One region of the Cupriavidus sp. 291-E7 genome, then DNA from elsewhere that is predicted to be linked to it. Evidence: riboswitches for the same ligand, from Rfam matches in the RefSeq annotation. Region 1 holds a riboswitch; each other region holds the start of a gene.
The links. Region 1 has a riboswitch for cobalamin ahead of AC3FLX_RS25195 (TonB-dependent receptor). Riboswitches for the same ligand answer to the same signal wherever they lie in the genome.
Positions count from the first base shown of each region.

Region 2: linked by a shared signal. The riboswitch ahead of AC3FLX_RS21890 (CbtB domain-containing protein) and the one ahead of AC3FLX_RS25195 (TonB-dependent receptor) in region 1 are both predicted to bind cobalamin.
Region 3: linked by a shared signal. The riboswitch ahead of AC3FLX_RS03595 (TonB-dependent receptor plug domain-containing protein) and the one ahead of AC3FLX_RS25195 (TonB-dependent receptor) in region 1 are both predicted to bind cobalamin.

Region 1 is NZ_JBYOJV010000017.1:7,913-15,633, forward strand. It holds gene AC3FLX_RS25190 (PepSY domain-containing protein) at 1-1,444, opposite strand, end outside; gene AC3FLX_RS25195 (TonB-dependent receptor) at 1,454-3,664, opposite strand; cobalamin riboswitch at 3,711-3,959, opposite strand; gene AC3FLX_RS25200 (aldehyde dehydrogenase (NADP(+))) at 4,158-5,747, opposite strand; gene AC3FLX_RS25205 (LysR substrate-binding domain-containing protein) at 5,919-6,917, shown strand; gene AC3FLX_RS25210 (NIPSNAP family protein) at 6,939-7,271, opposite strand; gene AC3FLX_RS25215 (iron-containing alcohol dehydrogenase) at 7,275-7,721, opposite strand, start outside.
Region 2 is NZ_JBYOJV010000013.1:29,358-37,078, reverse strand. It holds gene acnA (aconitate hydratase AcnA) at 1-1,166, opposite strand, end outside; gene AC3FLX_RS21900 (hypothetical protein) at 1,419-1,838, shown strand; gene AC3FLX_RS21895 (histidine phosphatase family protein) at 1,832-2,407, opposite strand; adenosylcobalamin-variant (AdoCbl-variant) riboswitch at 2,435-2,513, shown strand; gene AC3FLX_RS21890 (CbtB domain-containing protein) at 2,556-2,771, shown strand; gene AC3FLX_RS21885 (CbtA family protein) at 2,784-3,512, shown strand; gene AC3FLX_RS21880 (2OG-Fe(II) oxygenase) at 3,520-4,470, opposite strand; gene AC3FLX_RS21875 (alkaline phosphatase family protein) at 4,813-7,011, shown strand; gene AC3FLX_RS21870 (cytochrome-c peroxidase) at 7,125-7,721, shown strand, end outside.
Region 3 is NZ_JBYOJV010000002.1:143,450-151,170, reverse strand. It holds gene AC3FLX_RS03620 (adenosylcobinamide-GDP ribazoletransferase) at 1-95, opposite strand, end outside; gene cobT (nicotinate-nucleotide--dimethylbenzimidazole phosphoribosyltransferase) at 104-1,168, opposite strand; gene cobO (cob(I)yrinic acid a,c-diamide adenosyltransferase) at 1,186-1,818, opposite strand; gene AC3FLX_RS03605 (ABC transporter ATP-binding protein) at 1,805-2,623, opposite strand; gene AC3FLX_RS03600 (FecCD family ABC transporter permease) at 2,620-3,627, opposite strand; gene AC3FLX_RS03595 (TonB-dependent receptor plug domain-containing protein) at 3,631-5,568, opposite strand; cobalamin riboswitch at 5,644-5,951, opposite strand; gene AC3FLX_RS03590 (hypothetical protein) at 6,157-6,477, shown strand; gene AC3FLX_RS03585 (cell division protein ZapA) at 6,474-6,797, shown strand; RNA gene ssrS (6S RNA) at 7,116-7,333, shown strand; gene AC3FLX_RS03575 (EVE domain-containing protein) at 7,410-7,721, shown strand, end outside.

The sequences.
Region 1 (7,721 bases):
GGACAAGCCGTCGCCATCCCACGACGACGCCACTGACCGACATCACGAGGCCGACGATGGAAAGCGCCCAGACGACGATGTCCCATCCGGGACGGTTCTGCGTCAGGGTCACGAAGTCATAGCTGTGTACCGCGTTGAACAACCAGCGATATAGCCGCCGGCTGTCGTCGCCGCGGCCGATGACCTGGCCGGTCGCCGGGTCGATATAGGCCCAGGTGCTGTCCCGATCACCGAAGCCCACGCGCAGCACCGGAAACCGGCGCGCATGGTGGTGGCTGTACCAGTAGGCGTCGGGCTCCGTCTGAACGAGTTGCGACGCGATCCGCGCGTCCGGCAGCAATGTCGCGGCCGTGCGCGCCAGCTCGGCGCCATCCCATTGCATGGTCGCGCCGTGGTGCGGATCGACGGCCCGAACGGCCCCGTCGTCGGCGGACACCAGCAACACCGGCCTGCCGCCCACCCACGTCATGCGTGCTTCGCGCGCACCCTCGCCTATCGCCTGCCAGGCCGGTGCCGGAAACGATGCCGACGTATGCCCGGCGTAGCGCTGCAGCGCCGCCCCGTCGAAGCCGCGTCCGTTGAACCACTGGTTCGGATTGACCGACAGCCAGCCCGAGATCAGCCAGAACAGCAGGAATAGCGCACCGGCCAGCCCCGCCACATGGTGCCAGGCCATCCAGCCGTGATACGGCGACGTACCGTCCATGCTGCCGTGGGCAAAGCGGCGCCGCACGCGCAGCCGCAGCCAGCCGATCCAGATCCCCGTGATCGCCACCACCACGCACGGCCCCGACGTCCACAGCACCACCTGGCGCCACAGCGGCGGGTCCTTGCGGATCGGCGTGAAGTACAGCCAGTGGGGCACCGAACCCAGCCAGTTCCAGAAACGCTCGGCGCGGTGGGTATCGCGCATGACCTCGCCGGTCTTCGCCGACACGTAAAGCTCGGTGCCAAGGCCATCGTCGATGGCGATCCGGTGCAGCGGGCGCCAGGCATTGAGGCCGTTCGGCACGGTCCACTGGTCGCTCTCGGCCGTCTCCAGCCATTGCGCGGGCTTGCCGGCGAAGCGCTGCGCTGTGACCTGCGCCGTGGCGGCATCGACCTGCGCAATCACCCGGCCGTCGATGGCAGACACCGTATGTGGCAGCCCCTTGCCATCGACCATGCGATAGACCGGCAGGTCGCCCGCCATCTCCAGCCGCAGGCTGCGCGGGAAGGCATCGAGCCCGGCCGCCGCCATCGCCGCATCGGGCGAGACGGCCAGGCGCGCCGTATCGATGCGCGGCAGCCCGGCCAGCCGTTCGGCATCGGTCAGCGCCGGAAAGCCCACGTACATCATGACCAGCCCGGAGCCAAACCACATCGCGATCAGCAGGCAGCCGGCGATGCCCATCCACCGATGGATCAGGTACAACCAGCGTTTCAGCCTGAGCTTGCGCCACACGGCCGGGCCTCAGAAGTAGAAGTTGGCCGACAGCTCCGCCGAGCGCGGACGCCCCAGCAACCACTGCTGGCCGCCGTTCGAGAACGATTCGGCGTAGTCGCGGTTGAACAGGTTGTAGACGCGCAGCGTCAGCGCCGCCTGCTTGGTCACGCGCCACGACAGCGCGGTATCGATCGTCGTATAGCTCGGCACGCGCACCTTATTGGCGGTGTCCGCATAGCGCCCGCCCACGTAGCGCAGCCCCGTGGCAAAGGTCCATTGCGGCATGAAATTCCAGCTCAGCCAGGCGTTGGCGGCCTGCTGCGGCACGCTCGTCGGCACATTGCCCGCACGGGACACCGCCACACCACCCACCGACTCGTTGAAGTCGTCATAGCGCGCGCGCAGCACCGTGCCGTTTACGTCCAGACGCAGTCCGCGCAGCACTTCCACGCTGGCCGAGGCTTCCAGCCCGCGCGACGATTGCTCGCCCACCTGCTGGGTAATCGTCGGGTTGACCGTATCGCGCGACAGCAGGTTCTTCTTGCGGATCTCGTAGGCCGCGAACGTCCATTCGCCGCGATTGCCCCAGAAGGCCTGTTTCACGCCCACCTCCACCTGCTTGCCGGTGGCCAGGTCGAAATTGCGCTGGGCATCGCTCGTCGTCACCAGCGCGCCGAGCGGATCGGTGGCCGTGGCGTACTGCGCGTAGACCGACAAGCTCGGCGTGAACTGATAGACCGTACCCACGCGCCACGTAGTGTTGGCGAAGGTCTTCTCCCAGCCGGTGTTGGCGATCAGATCGGTACGGTACAGCGTGGCGTGATCGAAACGCACACCGCCAATCACCGACCACTGCGGCGTAAAGGCAATGCGATGCTCGCCGAACAGCGCGTACTGCGTGGTGTTGGTACGCAGGCGCGGCGACGTGACGATGCCCGGCGGGCTGAAGAACAGGCCCGGATCGAAGTTATACGCATTGACCGTGGACGTACCGCCGTACGGCGAGTTGTTCGAATGCGTGAAGTTGATCTTGTTGATATCGAAGCCGACGGTCGTCGCGTTCTCCATCCCGAACAGCTTGCTCTTGACCGTCATGTCCGCGCGGTTGCCCACCTGCTCCTGGTCGTGCAGGATTTCCAGGTAATCGGTACGCCGCACCTGCGAGGTGGCCGGCAGGAACGCGTAGGTCTCGCTGTCGCGCCAGTGCCGGTGGCTGGTCAGGTAGTAGAACTGGTTACGCACCGTGACGCGGTCGTTCGGCGTCCATTCGGCATTCAGGCGCGTCCAGCGGTCGCGATAGCTGATCTGGGCATCGCCGACGTTGTAGTTCTTCTTGCGCAGCGACGTGTCCAGGCTGCCATTGACCAGCGGCGTGCCAAAGTACTGCTGCGGATGTTGCGTGCCGTCGGCATAGGACAGCGTCAGGTTGAAGTCCGGGTTGACGTCCAGCCGCACCGACGCAGACACCATCAGGTTGTTCGAATCGCCCCGCTCGACCCAGCCGGCCGAGCGGTTGTACGCCGTGGCAAAGCGGTACGACAGGTTGTCGTTGACCTTGCCGCCGCTATCGAACGCTACGCGGGCGGTCTTCTCTGTGCCGCCGGTGATCTGCAGTTCGTTCTCGATGGGGCCACGGATCGGCTTTTTCTGCACCACGTTGACCACGCCGCCGATGGCACCTTCGCCATACATCACTGATGCCGGCCCGCGCAGCACTTCGATGCGATCCACCGACCAGGTATCGAACGGGAACGTGACGGTGCCCGAGGCCACGTACATGCGCGTGCCGTCGAGCAGTTGCATGACCGAACCCTGGCCGGAAAAACCGCGCGCCGTCAGCGACGTGCCGCCGTTGCCGGGCGCGGGATTGCCCGTGATGCCGGTAGCGCGTGTCACGGCTTCGCGCACGGACTGATCGCCGCGCGCGCGAATCGTCTCGCCGCTGATCACTTCGACGCTGGCCGGGGTTTCCAGCGGCGTCAGGCCCAGACGGCTGCCGGTGTATTCGGGCTTCGACAGCGCCAGGCCGGGCGGGTCGATCTGGGCGGACTCGCTGACCGTGACGGCCGGCAGGGTCGGATGCTTGGGGTCGGATGCGGATTCCTGTGCCAGTGCACAAGGGATATTGAAACTGGCCACCGTGCCAACGGAAGCGACCAGTGCACGCGAGCGACGCCCACGTGCGTGACGCGACGAGATTTCGGCCGTGCGCGAGCGGCTGGCGGTATGCGCGGACAAGTTGTATTTCATCGTGAAGCCGAGCGACCCCGCCCGGGCAAATGGATAGCGATGATGACAACAGGCCGGTATCCGGGCTTGCAGGCTGGAAGCGTCTGCTTCCGGGACGCCATCGTCTTCCCACGCCAGCGAAGCTTTTGCGCAGTGACTGTCGATCCGACAACCGAGGATCGACATGATGGTTCCCAAACCTGCTTACCGTTGCGGGGGCAGCACAGGCTGGCCGCTAGTGCGCGGCGTTCCTGTTTCCCGTTTAACCCGCGAAATCGCTCGCGGGCACCTGCATCACGTACGGCACGTCAGGGGGACGCACCGCGGGGCGCATTTTACTCGTAACCGTTGGTGACTTGCGCCGTCTGGTGTCAGAAACAACACCATCTGGACACGGAAAAGCGTCAATCCGACGGAATTTGCGTCAGATTTGGCATCTCCAGCACGAAGTGCCGTTCAGGTTCGTGATGCAGGCCATCCTCAAGTCGCGCCGGCTTCACCGCTACGCCACGATCGGGTCGCGCGTGCGCGCGCCATTCACGAGCCGGTCGATGCGGAGCGGATTGGCATTCCGCAGCGCCACCGGTAGCAGCGCGTCGTCCATGTTCTGGAAGCAGACGGGCCGCAGGAAGCGGTCGATGGCCAGCGTGCCCACCGAGGTGCCGCGCGCGTCGGACGTCGCGGGATACGGGCCGCCGTGCACCATCGCATCGCACACCTCGACGCCGGTCGGATAGCCGTTGACCAGCAGCCGCCCCGCCTTGTGCTCCAGCGCCGCAACCAGTGGCGCGGCCTCCGCCAGGTCTTCGGGGTCCGCGATCAGTGTTGCCGTCAACTGCCCCTGCAGCGCGTCGATGGCACGCCGCAGCGCGTCGGCATCTTCGAGCACCACCAGGACCGTGCAAGGTCCGAAAACTTCCCGCTGCAAGCGGCCATCGGGTTGGAACAGTAATGCGGCGTCGGCCTGCCAAAGCTCGGCGGAAGCCTGGCCGGGATGTGCCGGAGCGGCCGCCAGCAAGGCCATACCCTGCGTATCGGCAAACTTCCGCACCCCATCGACGTAGTGCTGCAATCCCGCTGCATTGAGCATCGTCTGCGCGGGCGAGGCGCCGATGGCTGTCTTGAAATGCGCGACAAACGCGTCGAGCGCGGCCGAGCGGATACCCAGGACCAAGCCCGGGTTCGTGCAGAACTGCCCGGCCCCCTGCGTGACCGACGCGGTCAGCTCGGCCGCGATGTCCGCGCCCCGCCGCGCCAGGGCCTGGGGCATCAGAATCAGCGGATTGACGCTGCTCATCTCGGCAAACACGGGGATCGGATGCGGACGGGCCGCGGCCATATCGCAAAGCGCGCGGCCGCCACGCAGCGAACCCGTGAAGCCGACCGCGCGGATCTCGGGATGCTTGACCAGATGCTCGCCAACGCGGTCGCCGAAGATCATGTTGAAGACGCCGCGCGGCATCTCCGTGGCCTCCGCCGCGCGCACCACGATGTCGGCGATCACCGACGCCGTCGCCATGTGACCCATATGGGCCTTGAACACCACCGGGCAGCCGGCCGCCAGCGCCGACGCGGTATCGCCACCGGCCGTGGAGAACGCAAGCGGGAAATTACTGGCGCCGAACACGGCCACCGGTCCGATGCCGATGCGGTATTGCCGCAGGTCGGCGCGCGGCAGCGGCGTACGCTGCGGCATGGCCTGGTCGATGCGCGCACCCAGGAAATCGCCGCGCCGCAGCACGGATGCGAACAGCCGCAACTGGTTGCTCGTGCGTGCGCGCTCCCCCGCAATGCGCGCGGCCGGGAGTCCGGTTTCCTGGCAGACCAGCGCGATGAACGCATCATCGAGCGCGTCGATGCCGTCGGCCACAGCGTCCAGGAAGCGAGCCCGCTGCGCCGGCACCAGCGAACGAAACGCGGGATAAGCCGCCGCCGCGGCGCGCGCGGCCGCGTCCACTTCGCCGGCCGTGGCCTCGTGGAATGCGCCGGGCAGCCGCTCGCCCGTTCCGGCATTCACGCTGTACAGCAAGGTAGAACCGGCGGCACTGCGCGTGCTGCCAATGTATTGTTGACCGGTAAATTGCAACGACATGGGAGTCTCCTGGAGATGGACGCGGTGTGGCCGCGCGTGTCGGGGGACTCTATGCGCAGGCACCGGCGGGCGCCAATGAAAAGGCCTGATTTGCCGATAAGCGGCGGTTATCCGGGCGCCGTGCCGGGATGGGTCGAAGGCGCTATAGTGTCGACTTTTGCACGCTCCGCCATGCACCCCCCGGCACTACCCTCGCTCGCCACCATTGCGTCAAGACTGCGCCTTAAGCAACTGCGCCTGCTGATCGCGCTGGACAATCACGGCTCGCTGCACAAGGCCGCGGACGAGATCGCCATCTCGCAGCCGGGCGCCACCAAGGCTCTGCGCGAGATCGAGGACATCCTGGGCATGTCGCTGTTCGAACGCCAGCCCAAGGGGCTGGTGGCCAACGAACTCGGCCAGTGCGTCACGCGCTACGCGCGCCTGATATACAGCGACCTGGAACACCTGCATGCCGAAATCACGGCCATTGCGCAGGGCCACGGCGGACATCTCGCGGTCGGGGTCATCATGGGCGCCATTCCGCTGCTGACCCGCGCGCTGACCGCATTGCGCGAACAGCAGCCGCATCTGTCCGTCGAGATCATCGAGAACACCAGCGCCGCGCTGCTGCCGCTGCTGGACGAAGGCCGCATCGATTTGGCCCTGTGCCGCTGCGGCGTCAGCCGCAGGCCGGGCGCCTACGACTGCATGGCTCTGGAAATGGAACCCCTCGCGGTAGTGGCGGCGCGCTCGCACCGGCTGGCGGGAGCCTCCGCGTTGACACTGGCGGACCTGGCCGGCCTGCCGTGGATGGCGTATCCGGTCAACACGCCGATGCGCCGCACGCTCGAACGCGAGCTTGGCGACGCGGGCATCGACCTGCCCCGCTATCCGCTGGAAACCGCATCGGCCTTCGCCACGCTGACGATGCTGCAGGACACCCCCGACCTGGTGGCCGTGGTGCCGCGCGCCGTGGCGGAATTCGGCGAGCGGTTCGGGATGCTGGTGCAGCTGCCGGTGCCGATGCGCGCGCTGGACGACCCCTATGGCGTGATCACCCGATCCGGCGCGCACCTGTCGCCGGGCGCGCGCCTGCTGATCGCGTCGCTGCAGGAGCATTGCGTCGAACCGCTGCCGGACGCCACACCGGACGGCAGCGAGAACGACCTCGGGGACGCGCACCCGTAACCGGGCGCGCGGGGCGCCGGCTCAGCGGATCGGTGAGAAATCCGCCGGGCGCAGCAGCTTGGACTCCATCTTGACCAGCATCGGGAAGGCCACCGGCACGAATTTTTCGAGCCAGTCGCGATCCTCGTAGAGCGCATTACGGCGGGCGATCCGGTCGTCCAGGCTTTCATAGGCCCAGATGTGCACCACCTGGTTCAGCTCGCCAATCTCGGTGTACCACCAACCCACCAGCTTGGCGTAGCGGGAGATCACGGGCAAACCCTCCTGCTCGAAGTGCCGCAGGTATTCCTTCATCTTGCCGATCTGGACCGTATAGGTCCGCATTTCGTAGTACATGTTGCTTCTCTGAGTCATGGATTAAGCGAACGCCTCGATGTCACCGCGATGCGCGGCAATGATGATCCGTTCGATGTCGGCGGCGCTGGTCAGACGCGGATTCACCAGCACGTTGCCGCTGCGCATCGAGTCCTTCACCATCTGCGGCAGGTGGGCCAGATCCACGCCAAGCTCGCGGATCGTCGACGGAATGCCGAGCCCACGATTCAGATCGCGGATCAAGGTCACCACGCGTCCGGCCGCGTCCAGATCCGTCAGGCCCGACACCTCGCTGCCCAGCGCCTGCGCGATATCGCGGAAGCGCTCGGGGCTGGCCGGCACGTTGAACGCCACCACATAGGGCAGCAACGCGGCGTTGGCAATGCCGTGCGCGATGTCGAACACGCCGCCCATCGTGTGGGAGATCGCGTGGACGTTCCCCAGCTTCGACTGCGAGAACGCGACACCCGCCAGGAACGATCCCATCAG
Region 2 (7,721 bases), on a different contig from region 1:
GGGAAGCTTGCGAGCGCGGCGGCCGTATCGCTATAGGGCAGCAGATCCTGTGGGCGGCGCGGGCCGGCCACGTGCATGCCGATGGTGGGCAGATCGATCTCGATCGTGCGCGTGTAGCGCGGCGTATTGTCGGGATCGAACCAGAGGCCCGCAAGGCGCGCGTAGGCACCGGCGCGCGCAACGTGGTCCGCGCTGCGCCCCGTGGCGCGCAGGTAGGCGAGTGTCTGTTCGTCGATGGGAAAGAAGCCGGTGGTCGCGCCGTACTCCGGTGCCATGTTGGCCACGACGCAACGGTCGCCCGCCGTCAGTGTGGCCACGCCAGGGCCGAAGAACTCGACGAATTCGCCCGACACGCCGATGGCGCGCAGCCGCTGCGTGACGGTCAGCGCCAGGTCCGTGGCCAGCACGCCCGGCCGCAGCGCACCGGTCAGATGCACGCCGACGACATCGGGAATCCGCTGCATCACCGGCATGCCGAACATCACGGTCTGCGCTTCGAGTCCGCCCACACCCCAGCCGAGCACGCCAATGCCGTTGATCATCGGCGTATGGCTGTCGGTGCCGATCAACGTGTCGGGCACGGCCCACGGCGCGCCGTCGCGCTGCTGCGTGGTGACGACCGTGGCCAGTTGCTCCAGGTTGATCGTATGCATGATGCCGGTGCCCGGCGGGTGGATGCGCACGCCTTTGAGCGCCTTCGATGCCCAGCGCAGAAAGCTGTAGCGCTCGGCATTGCGCTGGGCTTCGATGCGAAGGTTCTGCGAGGCTGCGTCGGGCTGTGCGAATGCCTCGACGGCCAGCGAGTGATCGACCGACGAGTCGACGGGAAGCACCGGATTGAGCGCGTCGGGGTCCGCGCCCGCTTCGGCCAGGGCATCGCGCATGGCCGCGATATCGACCAGCGCCGGGGTGCTCGTGGTGTCGTGCATCAGCACGCGGCCAGGTTGGAACGCAATTTCCGATTCGCTCGTGCCGGTATCGAGCCATGCCACGACGGCCGCGATGGCTTGCGCGCGCTCGTCGCCTTCCAGGTTGCGTGCGGCGTTTTCCAGCAGCAGGCGCAGCACGACCGGCAATCGCGCCAGTGACGCGCCAAGCATTCCGGGTAGATCCAAATAGCGATAAGTGATGTCGCCAGCGCAGAACTGGCCTTCCGATGGAGTCATGTCGCAGGCGGGAGCGATTTGTGGTGACCTGCATTTTGCATATGTATCTGTAAAAATGCAAAAGAAGCGTGAAACCTGCCGTGAGTCTTGCTCCCGGATGCCCTGGCGCGATGGCCCGACCGGTCCGCCCCGTTTGGAGCGCAGCCAAGCCCCAGCCTCGGAATGCCGGTCACCTTGCCCTTTTGGCCAATGGAGCGGGGAGGGAGCGGAAGCTAGCATCGGATCGACTGTATCTTCCGCACAGGAGACGCCATGACCCAGTCCATGCGCCTTGTCACCCCGTTGTGCCTTGCCGCCGTATTGCTGACCGCCTGCAATACGGCGCCGATTCCACCGGGCAAGACCGTGCCGATCCAGGCGGCGCTCGACTCGATTACCAGTGACATGTGCGCATTCCAGCAGCGGTTCGCGCAGTCGCCGCAGGGCAAGGCCGTGGGCGTGGACGCCTATACCGTCGAGCTGGTGTTGACCGTCGATGCGGCAAAGCAGCCGCCGGTGTCGGTCGCGCCCGATATCGCATTCATGCCGACGGTCACCTACGGCAATACGCTGATGATGGCCAAGGACAGCCGGCTGGTTGTCACTTTCCGGAATACCGGGCAGGGCGGTGCAACCCAGTGTCCGCCGCCGCCAGCGGCGCCACTGGCTCCGCCGTCCGCGCCGCCTCAGTAGCGCGAGAGCGGCACCGCGACGGCCGACACGCGCCACTTGCCGGACTGGCTTGACAGCATCGTCAGCGTCAGCGGCGCAATGTCCAGCTGCATCGCCGCCTGAGCCGGGGCGCCCAGGACGTGCACGACGATGGCCCGGATCACGCTGGCATGGGTCACGGCCAGTGCATGCCCTGGCGCGCGGCGCGCCAGCCATTGCCCGGCCCGCCCGATGACGGCCTGCTGCGATTCGCCGCCGTGCGCGTCCATGCCGGGATCGGCGAGCCAGGCGGCAATCCCGTCTGGCTCCGTCGCGGCGAGCGCCTTCAGCGATAGCCCCGACCACCGGCCGTAATCGACCTCGCGCAAGGCATCGTCGATGGCCGCGTCAAAACCCAGCGCCTGTGCGGTGGCGCGTGCGCAGGCCATCGGACTTGTCAACACGTGGTCCCATTTGCCGAGCGGACGTGCGATATCGAGCGCGGCCAGTTGCGCGGCGTCGGCGGCTTCCAGCGGATCATCGGCCGGAAACCGGCCGGCGCGGATGGCGGCGGTCGCGGGTACGCAGAGCAGGGAGATGCGGGTTGTCATGCGGTTGGCCTTGGAGTCGTCTAGAATGCACGGATTCCGAGGAGGGGAAGCCGGTGAGATTCCGGCACGGTCGCGCCACTGTGAAAGTCAGACCTTCTCTTCGAGCCACGATCCATGACAGGACGCGTCATCCTCAAGGAGAAATCTCATGCACGCAAGTGCCATTGCCTCGCCGGCCGCCATCGCGCCGGTTTCGATCCCCGTCCGCGAACTGCTGCCCTGGGCTATTTTTGGCGGCATGCTGCTGCTTCTGGCCATCTACTTCGTTGGTGTGGAAGAAGGCGCCGCCGCCATCTTCAATACCATGTACGTGCATGAGTTCGTGCACGACGGCCGCCACCTGCTTGGTTTTCCCTGCCACTGAGGAAATCCGTCAATGGTAAGAAGTCTGCTGGTCCGCGGCATGCTCACGGGCTTTCTGGCCAGCTTGCTGGCCTTTGGTTTTGCGCGCGTGGTCGGTGAGCCGCAGGTGGAAGGCGCCATTGCATTCGAAGAGCAGGCGGCCCATGCGATGGGCGGCAGCCATGCGCACGAAATGCCTGAACTGGTCAGCCGCGATGTACAGGCCGGGGCTGGGCTGTTCGTCGGCGTCGCCGTATTTGGCAGCGCGCTGGGCGGGCTGTTCTCGCTGGTCTTTGCCTTTGTCTACGGCCGCATTGGTGCGTTGGGCGCGCGGACGACCTCCGTGCTGCTGGCGCTGCTCGGCTATGTGGCAATCGTGCTGGTGCCGTTTCTCAAATATCCGCCCAATCCGCCGGCGGTGGGCGACCCATCGACGATCGGGCTTCGTACCGCGCTGTTCTTCACGATGATCGGTGTGTCGCTGGCGGCGATGGCAGTGGCCGTCGTGGCGGCGCGCAGGGTTTTCGCCAGCCGCGATGCGTGGACGATGTGGGTCGGTACCGGTGCGATCTTTGTTGTGCTGACCGTGATCGTGCATGCGCTGCTGCCCGAGATCAACGAGGTGCCCGACCATTTTCCCGCCACGCTGCTCTGGCAGTATCGTGTGGCGGCGTTCGGCATGCAGGCGGTGCTGTGGGCCGCGCTCGGGCTGATCTTTGCGCGGCTGGTTCAACCGCTGATGGTGCCGCGCTCGGCGCGCTAGGCGTCCGTCACATCATTGCGCTCCGCGCATCTTCGGCAGCGGACACGAAGCGCCGCTGCCGCATCCACTTCGTCGCCACCCATTTCTCTCCGCGCAGCACTTCGGCGGCGGCATGCAATGTGCGTCCGTCAAGCTGGCCGCCGTCGTCGCAATACTCGAAGTACAGCGCATTGCCCTTGCGCGGCACGACCGACAGGCCGATTTCGGGGAAGACCGTCTCGCCGCCCTCGGCCACGTCGTTCAGGTAGATCACCATCGTGCTGACGCGCTGGCCGCTGCGCGCGATCGATGCCCGGTTGGCGGCGTTGTCCGGCATCAGGAAATCGAAATGCGGGCGGCTCTGCGCGCCGCGTGTGTAGTGCAGTACCTGCAGGCCTTCGCCGTTTTCCACCGGCATCCGCATCAGCGCCGATACACGCGCGTCGATCGTCGCCAGTAGCGGCGTTTCCGCAAGACGGAAGAACATGCCCTGGCTGCTGCGGTCCCGACTGACCACGTGCTCGCCGGTGCGTGGATCGACGATGGTCGATGCGGCAAGTCGTGGGCGCGCCGCCGCCATCAGCGCATCGCATTCGGCGTGACTCAATACCGCTTCCAGCACGGCTACCACCGGCTTTTCGGTGCGCGTGATGACGTGCACCGCGCGGTCGCCGCCATCCAGTACCGATCCGCGCGGCAACCGCGAACCACCCGCCGCCGGGCCAGCCTTTTCGATCGTGATCTGGCCCTCGGGCATTGGCAGGCCTTCGCGCAATACCCGTGCAAACGCGTGCACGAGGTCTCGCGCCACGGTCGGATCAAAGCGCTGTGACACCAGCGCGCCGGCGATGTCATCGGGTGTGCCACCGCGCCGCAGGGCATTCACGATCCAGTCGCGCAGTTCGTTGGAGAAGTGGAGCCGGGCCAGTTGCCGGGGAGCGGCGGAGCCGGATGAGCCGGAGGTCGGAGATGCGTGCATGGGCGGAATTCGACGGGCGCGGGGTGTTGCGCGGCGCAAGTATTACGCCGTGCATCCCGCATGGCAACCGCGTTTCTGCTTTGTATCGGGATTGGTACCTCCGAAATCTCCCGTAATGAATTCGCGCGGCGGGTTTATGAAATCGTCACATTGAATTTCTAGCATCGTGGCCGCTGCATTGGTCGGAGAGGGCATACGGGCTTTCGCCGGCCCCGAAGGTGTCTTGCGCAGGCGGTCCCACCCGCCGGAACCATGCGCCGGAACGGGCTTCGGTGCGGCGTCAGTACGAGACCCAACGAGACCCACTCATAACGATCGCGCATGTCCCGGCGAGCCATAACCATGCACCCTAAAAATACCTCCTACGTCCCCTTGCTCACAGCCCTTGCCGCAGCCGCGCTGCTTGCGGCATGCGGCGGCGATGACGCCACCACCACGTCCGGCAACACCGGCACCAACGGTAACAACGGCACGACGCAGACCGTCAGCGGCGTCGTGGGCGGCGCGGCCGTCAAGAATCCCACCGGTTTTGCCAGCTCGTCCGCCACGGGCGTCGACTATGCCAAGAGCACCACGGGCGCCGATGTCGACCAGGCCTTCGTGCCGGTGACCTACGCCAATGCCACCGTCTGCGCCGACACCAACAGCAACGGCGTCTGCGACAACGGCGAGGCCGCCACGCGCACGGACGCCAATGGCCGCTTCACGCTGGCGACGCCGGACGCAAGCCTGGTGGCCGTGGTCGATACCGATGCGTCGTTCAACGATCCGGTTGCCGGCCCGACCAAGGTGGCCAGCAAGATGATCCTGCGCAGCGCCGCCGCGCAGGCCACCGGTGGCGCGAACGTGGTGATCAGCCCGCTGTCCACGGAAGTCGTGCGCCTGACGGAATCCGAATCGCTGAGCTTTGCCGATGCCAAGGCCGCCATCGCGGGCCGCCTGAGCCTGAGCGGCGGCACCGCCGACGTGAGCGTCAAGGCTGACGATGTGGTGGGCCAGCCCGGCAGCCTTGCCGACACCGCCGCCGCACGCGCGCTGCTGGTGGAGGACAACACGCTGGCCGGCCGCTACACGCTGGCATCGAAGATCCTTGATCGCGGCTTTATCAGCGATAGCGCCGCCGATCCGGTGACTTCGCTGAAGTCCGCGCAGGAAGCCGCCTTCAACCCCGAAGGTATCCCGCGCTACGACCATCTGTTCGTGGTGATCTTCGAAAACCACAGCAACCAGACCATCGACAGCCCGACCTATCCGAACTTCTACAAGTACCTGCACACGGAAGGCAACCAGGCTACCAACTACTTCTCGACCGGCAACCCCAGCGAGCCGAACTACATCTCGCTGGCCAGCGCCGACGACTGGGGCGTGGCCGACGACAACGCCTGGAACTGCCTGCCCGCCGGCGATACGGCGAACCAGCCGACCGATGCCTTCGTGCCGCTGGCCGCGTGCAACGCCGATACCAAGGTGCACAACCTCAAGAGTCGCCGCAACATGTTCACCGCGATGTACAACGCGGGCATGAGCACGCGCGTCTACAGCGAGTCGATGAACCCGGGCCAGGACCCGCGCAAGGACGGCGTGGCCAACGCCGCCATCTCGGGCGTGAACCCCACGTCGGGCGCCACCGAGACGATGCCGGCCGGCCTGTACAAGACCAAGCACCACCCGGCGGTCAACTTTGACGAAGTGCGCAATCGTCCGGACTTCTTCAAGAACCTGACGCGCTCGATGGGCGGCGGCGAGTGGGATGCGTCGATTGCGACGTACGCCACGGCCAATGGCATTCAGTGGAATACGCACCAGTTCGAGGATGACCTGAAGAGCGGCGATATCGGCGCGCTGAACTACATCGTGCCGGACCAGTGCGATGACATCCACGGCGTCGGCCCCTGCCTGTCCACGAACATCGCGCGCGGCGATGCCTATGCCAAGTACATGGTCGACGCGATCCAGGCGTCTCCAATCTGGAAGAACACCAACCGCCGTTCGGCCATCGTCATGCTGTTCGATGAAGGCTCCAGCTTCTTCGGCAGCTCGTCGTGCTGCGGCTGGAACGTCGGTGGCGGCGCCACCAGCGGCGCACCGCTGGGCGAAGGCATCACCACGGCCGTGCCGCGCTACAACGGCGGCAACAAGGGCGATGGCCCGACGATCTTCGCGCTGCTGACCAACCAGCCGAACGCGCCGAAGCAGGTTGTCGATTCCGACGCCTACAGCCACTTCTCGTTCGTGCGCACGATGCAGGATATGTTCGGCCTGGCCGATCCGGGGGTGAACACGTCGTACATGAACCGCTCGAAGTACACCGAGCAGTACATTGCCGACAACCTGGCAAACCTGGCCGAGTACTCGGGCAGCGCCAATACCCACTTCGATTCGGTTCGCCCGATGAACCACAAGTACGTGGTGAAGGCCGGTGACCTGCAGTCCGGCGGCAGTGTTGCCGGCGGCAGCGGCAGCGGTTCGGTCGGCACGGGCAACAACACGGCCACGGGGCCGGATGCCTCGCAGACCAACATCTGGGCAATCAAGTCGTAAAGCAAAGCGGACAGCCGGAACCCCTCGCATGCGGTGGGGTTCCGGCGCAGGTCCACCCCACGCTGTTTCCATTCCGCCAGCAGATGGCCGGCTGCCATCGGCCCATCCAGATCATGCGCCATTCCAGATTCGCCGCGTGCTGTATCGCGGCTTTGATTTCCATTGCGCTGGCCGCCTGCAAGCCAGCGACAGAAGCCTCCCACCCCACGGCCGCCGCGCCATCGAACGGCAACGTCCAGCGCGTATCGACGGCGAAAGCGGCGCCAGCGGTTCCCGCATCGCCGCTTTCGCCCGCCGCGCAGGCCGGTGCAAGACTGTTCTTCGATCCGTCGCTGTCCGGGTCGGGCAAGATGTCGTGCGCCACGTGCCATGACCCCCAGCATGCCTATGCGCCGGCCAATGACCTGTCGGTGCAGCTCGGCGGCGCGGATGGCAAGCAGCCCGGCACGCGCGCCGTGCCGACGCTGATGTACAAGGAGTACACCAACGCGTACTCGGATACCTTCGAGAATCCGGACATGATCAGCGCGCCCGGCCCGGGTGGCGGCATGACCTGGGACGGACGCGCCAACACCATCGCCGAGCAGGCTGCCATCCCGCTGCTTGCGCCGAACGAGATGGCGGCCGCCAGCAAGGCCGCCGTGGTGGATGCCGTCCGCAATGGCGCCTCCGCGGAGGCATTTCGCAGTGCCTATGGTGCGGCCGTGTTC
Region 3 (7,721 bases), on a different contig from region 1:
CCCACCCAGTTCGCCAGCCGCTGCGGCATGGGCACGCGCGTGAAATAGCCCACGGCGGTCAGGAAGAAACGAAGTTCGTCAGCCACGCTGCCCATGCCCGATGCTATGCCGATGTGTTGCTGACGCCCGCACCGCTGAACGTCGCCATTTCACGCAGGAAGGCGGCGGCGGATGCCACCAGCGGCCACGCCAGCGCGGCGCCGGTGCCCTCGCCCAGGCGCAGGTCCAGCGCCAGCAGCGGCTCGGCCTTGAACTCGGCCAGCAACGCACGGTGGCCCTGCTCGTGCGAGCAATGCGAGAACACGCAGTACTGCAACACGTTCGGATCGATGCGCGCGGCAACCAGCAGCGCCGCGGATGCAATGAAACCATCGACCAGGATCACCATACGGCTGGCCGCTGCCGCCAGATAGGCACCGGTCATGGCCGCGATCTCGAAACCGCCGAACGTGGCCAGCACGTCGAGCGGAGCCGTCACGTCGGGATGCCTAGCCAGCGCCCGCGCCAGAATCTCGCGCTTGCGGGCCACGCCGGCGTCATCCAGGCCGGTGCCGCGCCCGGTGCAGGCTTCCAGCGGCAAACCGGTCAGCCGGCTCATCACACACGCGGCCGCCGACGTATTGGCGATGCCCATTTCGCCAAAGCCGATCACGTTGGTGCCCTGCTGCGCGTGCCGCAGCACCCGGGCAATACCCGCATTGATCGCCGCCCCTGCCTCTTGCGGCGTCATGGCTGGCTGTTCGACAAAATTGCGCGTGCCATTGGCCACACGGCAATTCACCAGGGCCGGCGATGCGGGCAACGGCGCGCGCACGCCCACGTCGACCACTTCAAGCGCCAGCCCATGCAGCCGCGTGAACACGTTGATGGCTGCCCCGCCGTTGAGGAAGTTCAGCACCATCTGCGCGGTCACTTCGGCCGGAAACGCGCTGACGCCCGCGTCGGCCACGCCGTGGTCGCCCGCAAACACGATGATGGCCGGGCGGTTGAGATCGGGCACGGGTTCACCCCGGATGAGGCCGATCTGCATGGCCAGCGACTCCAGCCGGCCCAGCGAACCGGGTGGCTTGGTCTTGTCATCGATGGCGGCCTGCAGCACCGCGCGCAGCGATTCGTCGAGCGGCGCGACCGGCGGCAGGGTCAGGGCAAATTCGGAAATATGGGTCATGAGTCTTCTGCGAATTCCTACATCTCTACACCACGCTGGGCCTTGATGCCCTGTTGGAACGCGTGTTTAACCGGCGTCATGTCGGTGACCGTGTCGGCCGCCTCCACCAGCGCGGGCGGCGCGCCGCGTCCGGTGATGACCACATGCTGCATCGCGGGGCGCGCACGCAGATCCGCGATCACGGTGTCGACATCAAGATAGTGCAGTTTCAGCGCGATGTTCAGCTCGTCGAGCAGGACCAGGCCAATCGACGGATCGCGCAGCATGCGGCGCGCCACTTCCCACGCGGCTTCGGCCTTGGCCACGTCGCGCGAGCGGTCCTGGGTTTCCCAGGTATAGCCCTCGCCCATCACGTGGAATTCGCATTGATCGGGAAAGCGCTGCAGGAACATTTCCTCGCCGCTGGGGATGGCGCCCTTGATGAACTGAACCACGCCCGTGCGCATGCCATGCCCCATCGATCGCACCACCATGCCAAAGCCCGAGCTGGACTTGCCCTTGCCATTGCCCGTGGTGATCACGATCACGCCGCGTTCGGTCTGCGCGGCCGCGATCTTCGCATCGACGACTTCCTTCTTGCGCGCCATGCGCGCCTTGTGGCGTTCGTCGCGCCCATCGTCGGGATTATCTGTGTGTTCAACGTTGCTCATGGGGATTTCCGTCCGGGATCAGCGCGGTATGCGTGCCGTCGCTGATGCTGATAATCGGCGTGCGCAGCGCTCGCGAGCACTGCGCGGGAGTCAATACCTCGTGCGCCGGACCATGCAGCGCGTGGCCGTCTTCGGCCATCAGCAGCGCATGGCTGGCATAGCGGCGCGCGAGGGTCAGGTCATGCAGGATCACCACCGCGGCGTGGCGTCCCGCACCGGTCAGGCGGCGCAGCACGTCGAGCACCATGATCTGGTGTCGCATGTCCAGGTGCGAGACCGGTTCGTCCAGCATCAGCAGCGGCGCCTGCTGCGCCAGCACGGCGGCCAGCGATACGCGCTGGCGTTCGCCGCCGGATAGCGTCAGGACGTCGCGTGCGGCAAGTCCATCGAGGTCAAGTTCGGCCATCACATCGCGCACGATGCGATCGTCGTCGCGCTGCCCCCAGCCCCAGCCGCTCATATGCGGATGACGGCCGATGCGCACGGCATCCTCGACCATCATCGAGAACGTGTCATGCACGGCCTGTGGCAGATAGGCACGCTGCCGGGCCAGCGTAGCCGGGGCAATTTGTCCGATGGCCGTGCCGCCGACCTCGACCATGCCGCCATCGGACGCGCGCAGGCCGGTCAGCACGCCCATCAGCGTCGACTTGCCCACGCCGTTCGGTCCGACGATGCACCAGAGCTGACCGGCCTCGATCGACAGCGACAGCCCGTCGAGCAACACGCGACGGCCCGCTTGCAGCCGGACATCGCGCAAGGCGAGCAGCGGACACGTGGCCAGCGGTTCGAACCAGGCGCTCATCGCGGCCTCCGCAGCAGCAGGTAAAGAAAGGTCGGCACGCCGAGCAAGGCCGTGATGACACCCACCGGCAATTGCGCCGGGGCGATCACCGTTCGCGCGATCAGGTCCGCCGCCATCAGCAGCGTTCCGCCCAGCAGCACCGCCGCCGGCAGCAACTGGCGCTGATCGTTGCCCCACGCCAGCCGCACCATATGCGGCACCACCAGGCCGACGAAACCGATCGAACCGGCTGTGGTGATCGCGGCGGCAATCGAAAACGAGGCAATCAGGAAAGTGGCCAGCCGCACGCGGCCCACGCGCACGCCCAGCGATTGCGCCACGGTCTCGCCAAGCAGCATCACGTTCAGCGAGCGTGCCATCGGCATCGCCAGCAGCAGCGCCGCGATCAGCGTCGCCAGTGCCCAGCCATAGCTGGCCGTGCCACCAAGGTCTCCGGTGAGCCAGAACAGCATGCCGCGCAGGCGCGACTCCGGGGCGATGGCAAGGATCAACATGATCAGCGCGCCCCAACCCGCGGCCAGGATCACACCCGTGAGCAGCAGTCGCGCGCCGGCTTCGTGATGCCCGCCCTGGACCTGCGGATGCAGCAGATCGCGCCGCGCCAGCGTGGCCACCAGCAGCATCGAACAGAGCGCGCCACCGGCCGCGCCGGTCTGCACCATCCACACCGGCAGCGACATCAGCATCGCCAGAAGCGCGCCCGTGGACGCGCCACCGGACACACCCAGCACGTACGGTTCGGCAAGCGGATTGCGCAGCAGCACCTGCATCAGCGCGCCCGACAAGGCCAGCAGTCCGCCGCATGCGAACGCCGCCGCCGCGCGCGGCAGGCGCAGTTCGCGCACGATGGCGCCGGCCGTGCCCGTATCCGCGCCGGTCAGCGCCTGCCAGAGCTGCGCGGCGTCCAGCGACACGCTGCCGGCGGCCAGCGACAGCGCGAACACGGCCACCCCGGCCAGAGCCAGGACAGTCCATACGGCCAGCGCGCGCCGCAGCTCAGTCATGGGTTATTTCTGCCTCCATCCCAACGTGATGAACCCGGCCCGACCCTGCGTGTTGTACGGGAAGGCGAGCATGTAGTTCTTATCGAACAAGTTTTCCACCCGGGCGGCCACGAACCATTGCTTGTCGATGTTGTAACGGGCGTTGAGGTTCAAGATACCGTATCCGCCCAGCGTGCGGCCACTGTTGTCCAGGCGCGACGACGAGATCAACCATTCCCCGCCGAAACGCCAGTTGCCGAAGTTGCGGCCGACATCGAACGACGCATGGCGCCGCGCACGGCGCAGCAGTTGCGTGTTGCTGGACTCATCGACGGGATTCTGGAAGGTCACGTTGGCGCCAAGATCGGTGCCCCAGACGGTGGCACGCCACGATGCCTCGATACCCTGCACCTTGGCCTTGTTCACGTTCTGCGCCAGAAACACGCCACTGCCCACCGCCGTGGATACGATCAGATCGTCATAGCGCGTTTCGAATGCCGTCACGCGCAGCAGGCCGGCACTGGCGGTATCGACCTGCACGCCCGCCTCGGCAGACTTGGCACGCTCGGGCTGCAGGTTCGGCTGGCCGAAGCCGGGGAAATAGAGTTCGTTGAACGTCGGCGCGCGGAAGGCGTTGCTGACGTTGGCGATCAGCTTGACCTGCTCGGTCACGTTGAAGCCGTAGCCGGCAAAGAAACTGCCCTGGTTGCCGAAATCGGAATAGTGGTCGTTGCGTCCGTTCAACTGCAACTGGTGCTGGCCGATGCGGCCTTCATAGCCGCCATAGACCGAGAACACATTGCGCGACGGGGCGTTGTACGAACTGGACGCCAGCGTCTGCTGCAGCCAGTCGGTGCCGAACAGCAGCTTGTGGTCGGGCGTCAGCGCGTATTCGTTCTGCCAGTTGAACTGGCGGTTGCGCGTGCTGAACAGGCTGTCGAACAGACCGTTCTTGCGGCCCTCGCTGCGGTCTTCGCTCTGCGAAATCTTGAAGTGCGTGGTCCAGGCCGATGTCACCTTGCCGTTGACGAACGCCGACAGCGTGTAGAGCTCGCTGTCCATCGTGAAATTGTCAGTCGGCTTGCCGCTGGTGCTGTCATACGACAGCTGGCTGTTCGAGTAGTACGCCGCAAAACCGGCGTCCCAGTCCTGCGTGAGCTTGTGCCGCACCTGGCCCGAAACACTCTTGTTCTCGTAGGGATTGTCGTTCGGGTTCGGACCATTGCCACGCCGGACCGCGGCGGCGTTCGCGGCGGCCCACTGGTTATAGTTGATCGACGAAAAGCCATCGGTCTTGAACATCGAGCCGGTGATATTGAACGACGTATCGCCGATCTGGCCGCCGTAGCCCACCGTGCCCTGGCGTGTGTTGTTACTGCCGTACTCGACCTGCGCATTGGCCGCCGGGGCCTGCCCCACGCCGTTCTTGGTGAAGATCTGCACCACGCCGCCAATCGCATCCGAACCGTACAACGCCGACACGTTGCCGCGCACCACCTCGATATGGTCGATCTGATCGGGCAGGATGTTGGCAATCTGTGCCGTGCCGCCGCTCACACCGGCAACGCGCACGCCATCGATCAGGATCAGCACCTGGTTCGAGTTGGCGCCGCGCATGAACAGCGACGTGTTGGCCCCCATGCCGCCGTTGACGGCGAACTCGACCCCGGCCTGGCCGCGCAGCAGCGAGCGCAGATCCGGCGCCTGGGAATTGACGATGTCCTCCTGAGTCACCACGGTAGTGTGCGGCAGCGCCTCGGTCACGCGTTGCGCGGTGCGCGATGCGGTAACCACCACTGGCGCCAGCGACTGTGGCTGGGACGCGTCTTCGGCCGGCGCCGATTGCGCGAAGGCCGGAGCATGGGATGCGGAAAATACGGTGACGGCCGCCATGATGGCGGGCGCGGATAGCCGAACCGGCGGCCTTGCCGCGACAGTCGACCTGGATAGCGTGGAACGCATGAGCAGGATGGATGAGAACGGCCGGGTCCGTTCCCCCGCGGACCATATGGCGAATTGGCGTGCCGCGTTGGAGCGGACGCCCGCGTTCTTCAGGCCGGTATCCGGGCTGACGACATCAGGCAGGCCGCCTTCCCGATCGGATCGCCAGATGACTGACGGATCCGGATCAGTGGCGCTGGGCCAGCCCTGCGAGCCACGCTTTCTCAAAGCATGTTCGCGGTCGCTTACCGTTGCGGGGGCAGCACAGGTTGGCCTGCTCCGCTTGTCTCCAGATTGGTCACTTCCAACTTCCAATATGGCAACGGCACCCCGGCTCCCTGTTTCCCGTTGAACTGCGGCCCCTGCGTAAGGGGGCCGCGAGCACCTGGAACGTGCGCGAGTGTAGGGAGTTTCAAAGTTGACGTCAATGCGACGCATCAAGTTGCCGATATCCGTGGTTGACACGCGAAATCGCGCCGTTCACCGCAGATCGGTGCAACTTCCGTGCGACACACAAGTCTCACCGGGCGCGTTGGCGGTAGCCCCGGCGCGTGCATCGGCTAGAATCCCGAAACCTGACCCTTACTCCTACCGGACACGACAGGCACTATGCTCAACGAACTCGAACAACTGGCCGCCAAGATTGGACGCGTGCTGCATCACGCGGACACCCTGGCGGCGGAAAACCAGCGGCTGCGCGCGGAGATCGACCGCCTGCAGGCCGAGGCGGGCCAGTTGCGCGCGGACCGCGAAGCTATGGCGGCCGACCGCGAGCTGCTCAATATCAAGATCGAGGAAGCCCAGTTGCGCATCCAGTCCATCCTGGACAAGCTGCCCACGGCCAGCGATGCGCGTCAGCTCGACCTGCTTGGCGAAGGTGCGCGCGCCACGTCGGAAGGTTCGCAGCAAGCCCCCGGAGAACATGCATGAGCAACAAGCAAGTGGAAGTGAACATCGCCGGCCAGCCCTATCGCTTTGCGATCTCGCCGGATAACGAGGCCGCGCTGCTGGAGGCAGTGGCACTGGTCGACGACAAGATGAACAAGCTCAAGGGCAGCGTGGCGGCCAAGGGCGTGGAGCGCGTGGCCGTGATGGCGGCCATCAGCATTGCCTCCGATCTGCTGGCGATCCGCCGCAAACAGGAAGAGGATGGCACGATTCCCGTGGACGCTGTCCGAGCGCGTATCCGCGAACTCAACGAGCGCGCCGACGAGGCCTTGCGCCAGTACGCGCACGTGGGTACACGCTGAACCGTAAAAAAGACCCTGCTGGCGGCACTTGAATTGCGCGGCGATGGCCACATATCACGTGCATGTGAAGCCGGTGCCGCGCACAGGCCAGCATTGTGAGGGGTGTTGTGGAAAATGTAACGACGCGACACGTCCGGCTTGGTATGACTCACGTCGCGGTGTATAGTGGAGCCACTGCGCGGCGCGAGCGACCGACGCAGTTGGATGGTCGGGTTATCGTGCCTGGCCGCCGTTTCCATCCCATCCTAGTTTGAAACGGCAAACGTCTGACATCCCAAGCGTGTTGCACGCACAGGAGCCAAAGTCAGACGTTTGACAGTTTCCCTGCCTGGTTCGTGAGGGTCATAAACTCCTTGAACCGATATGCATTGCATGGTGCGGGATCATGTCGTATGGGCGAGCGCGTTACCGCATTCATAGTCTGGGCCAAGCTTGGACTCCCTGAGTGGGCGATGTACCCGAAATACGACTTCCGCAGCCACTCTGAACCTCACTTGGGTTCAGGATGCCGACCCAGCGGCCGAGGCGGGGACCCCCTTCAAGTGATGAAGAGGCGGTGGTTTCAATGAACCACCGCCTTTTTCATTTCAACTCCTGACCTGTCATCGATTCATGCCTGAACAGCGCGCGCGCCAGTACTGGCTGATGAAGTCCGAGCCGGACGAAGCCAGCATCGACGATCTTGCCCGTGAGGGCACGCTGCCCTGGACCGGCGTGCGCAACTATCAGGCCCGCAATTTCATGCGCGATCAGATGCGCATTGGCGATGGCGTGCTGTTCTACCACTCGTCGTGCCCCGAGCCGGGCATTGCAGGTCTCGCCGAGGTCAGCTCGCAGCCCTACCCCGACCCCACGCAGTTCGACCCCAAGAGCGACTACTACGACAAGGCTTCGAAGCAGGACGAGCCGCGCTGGTCGCTGGTG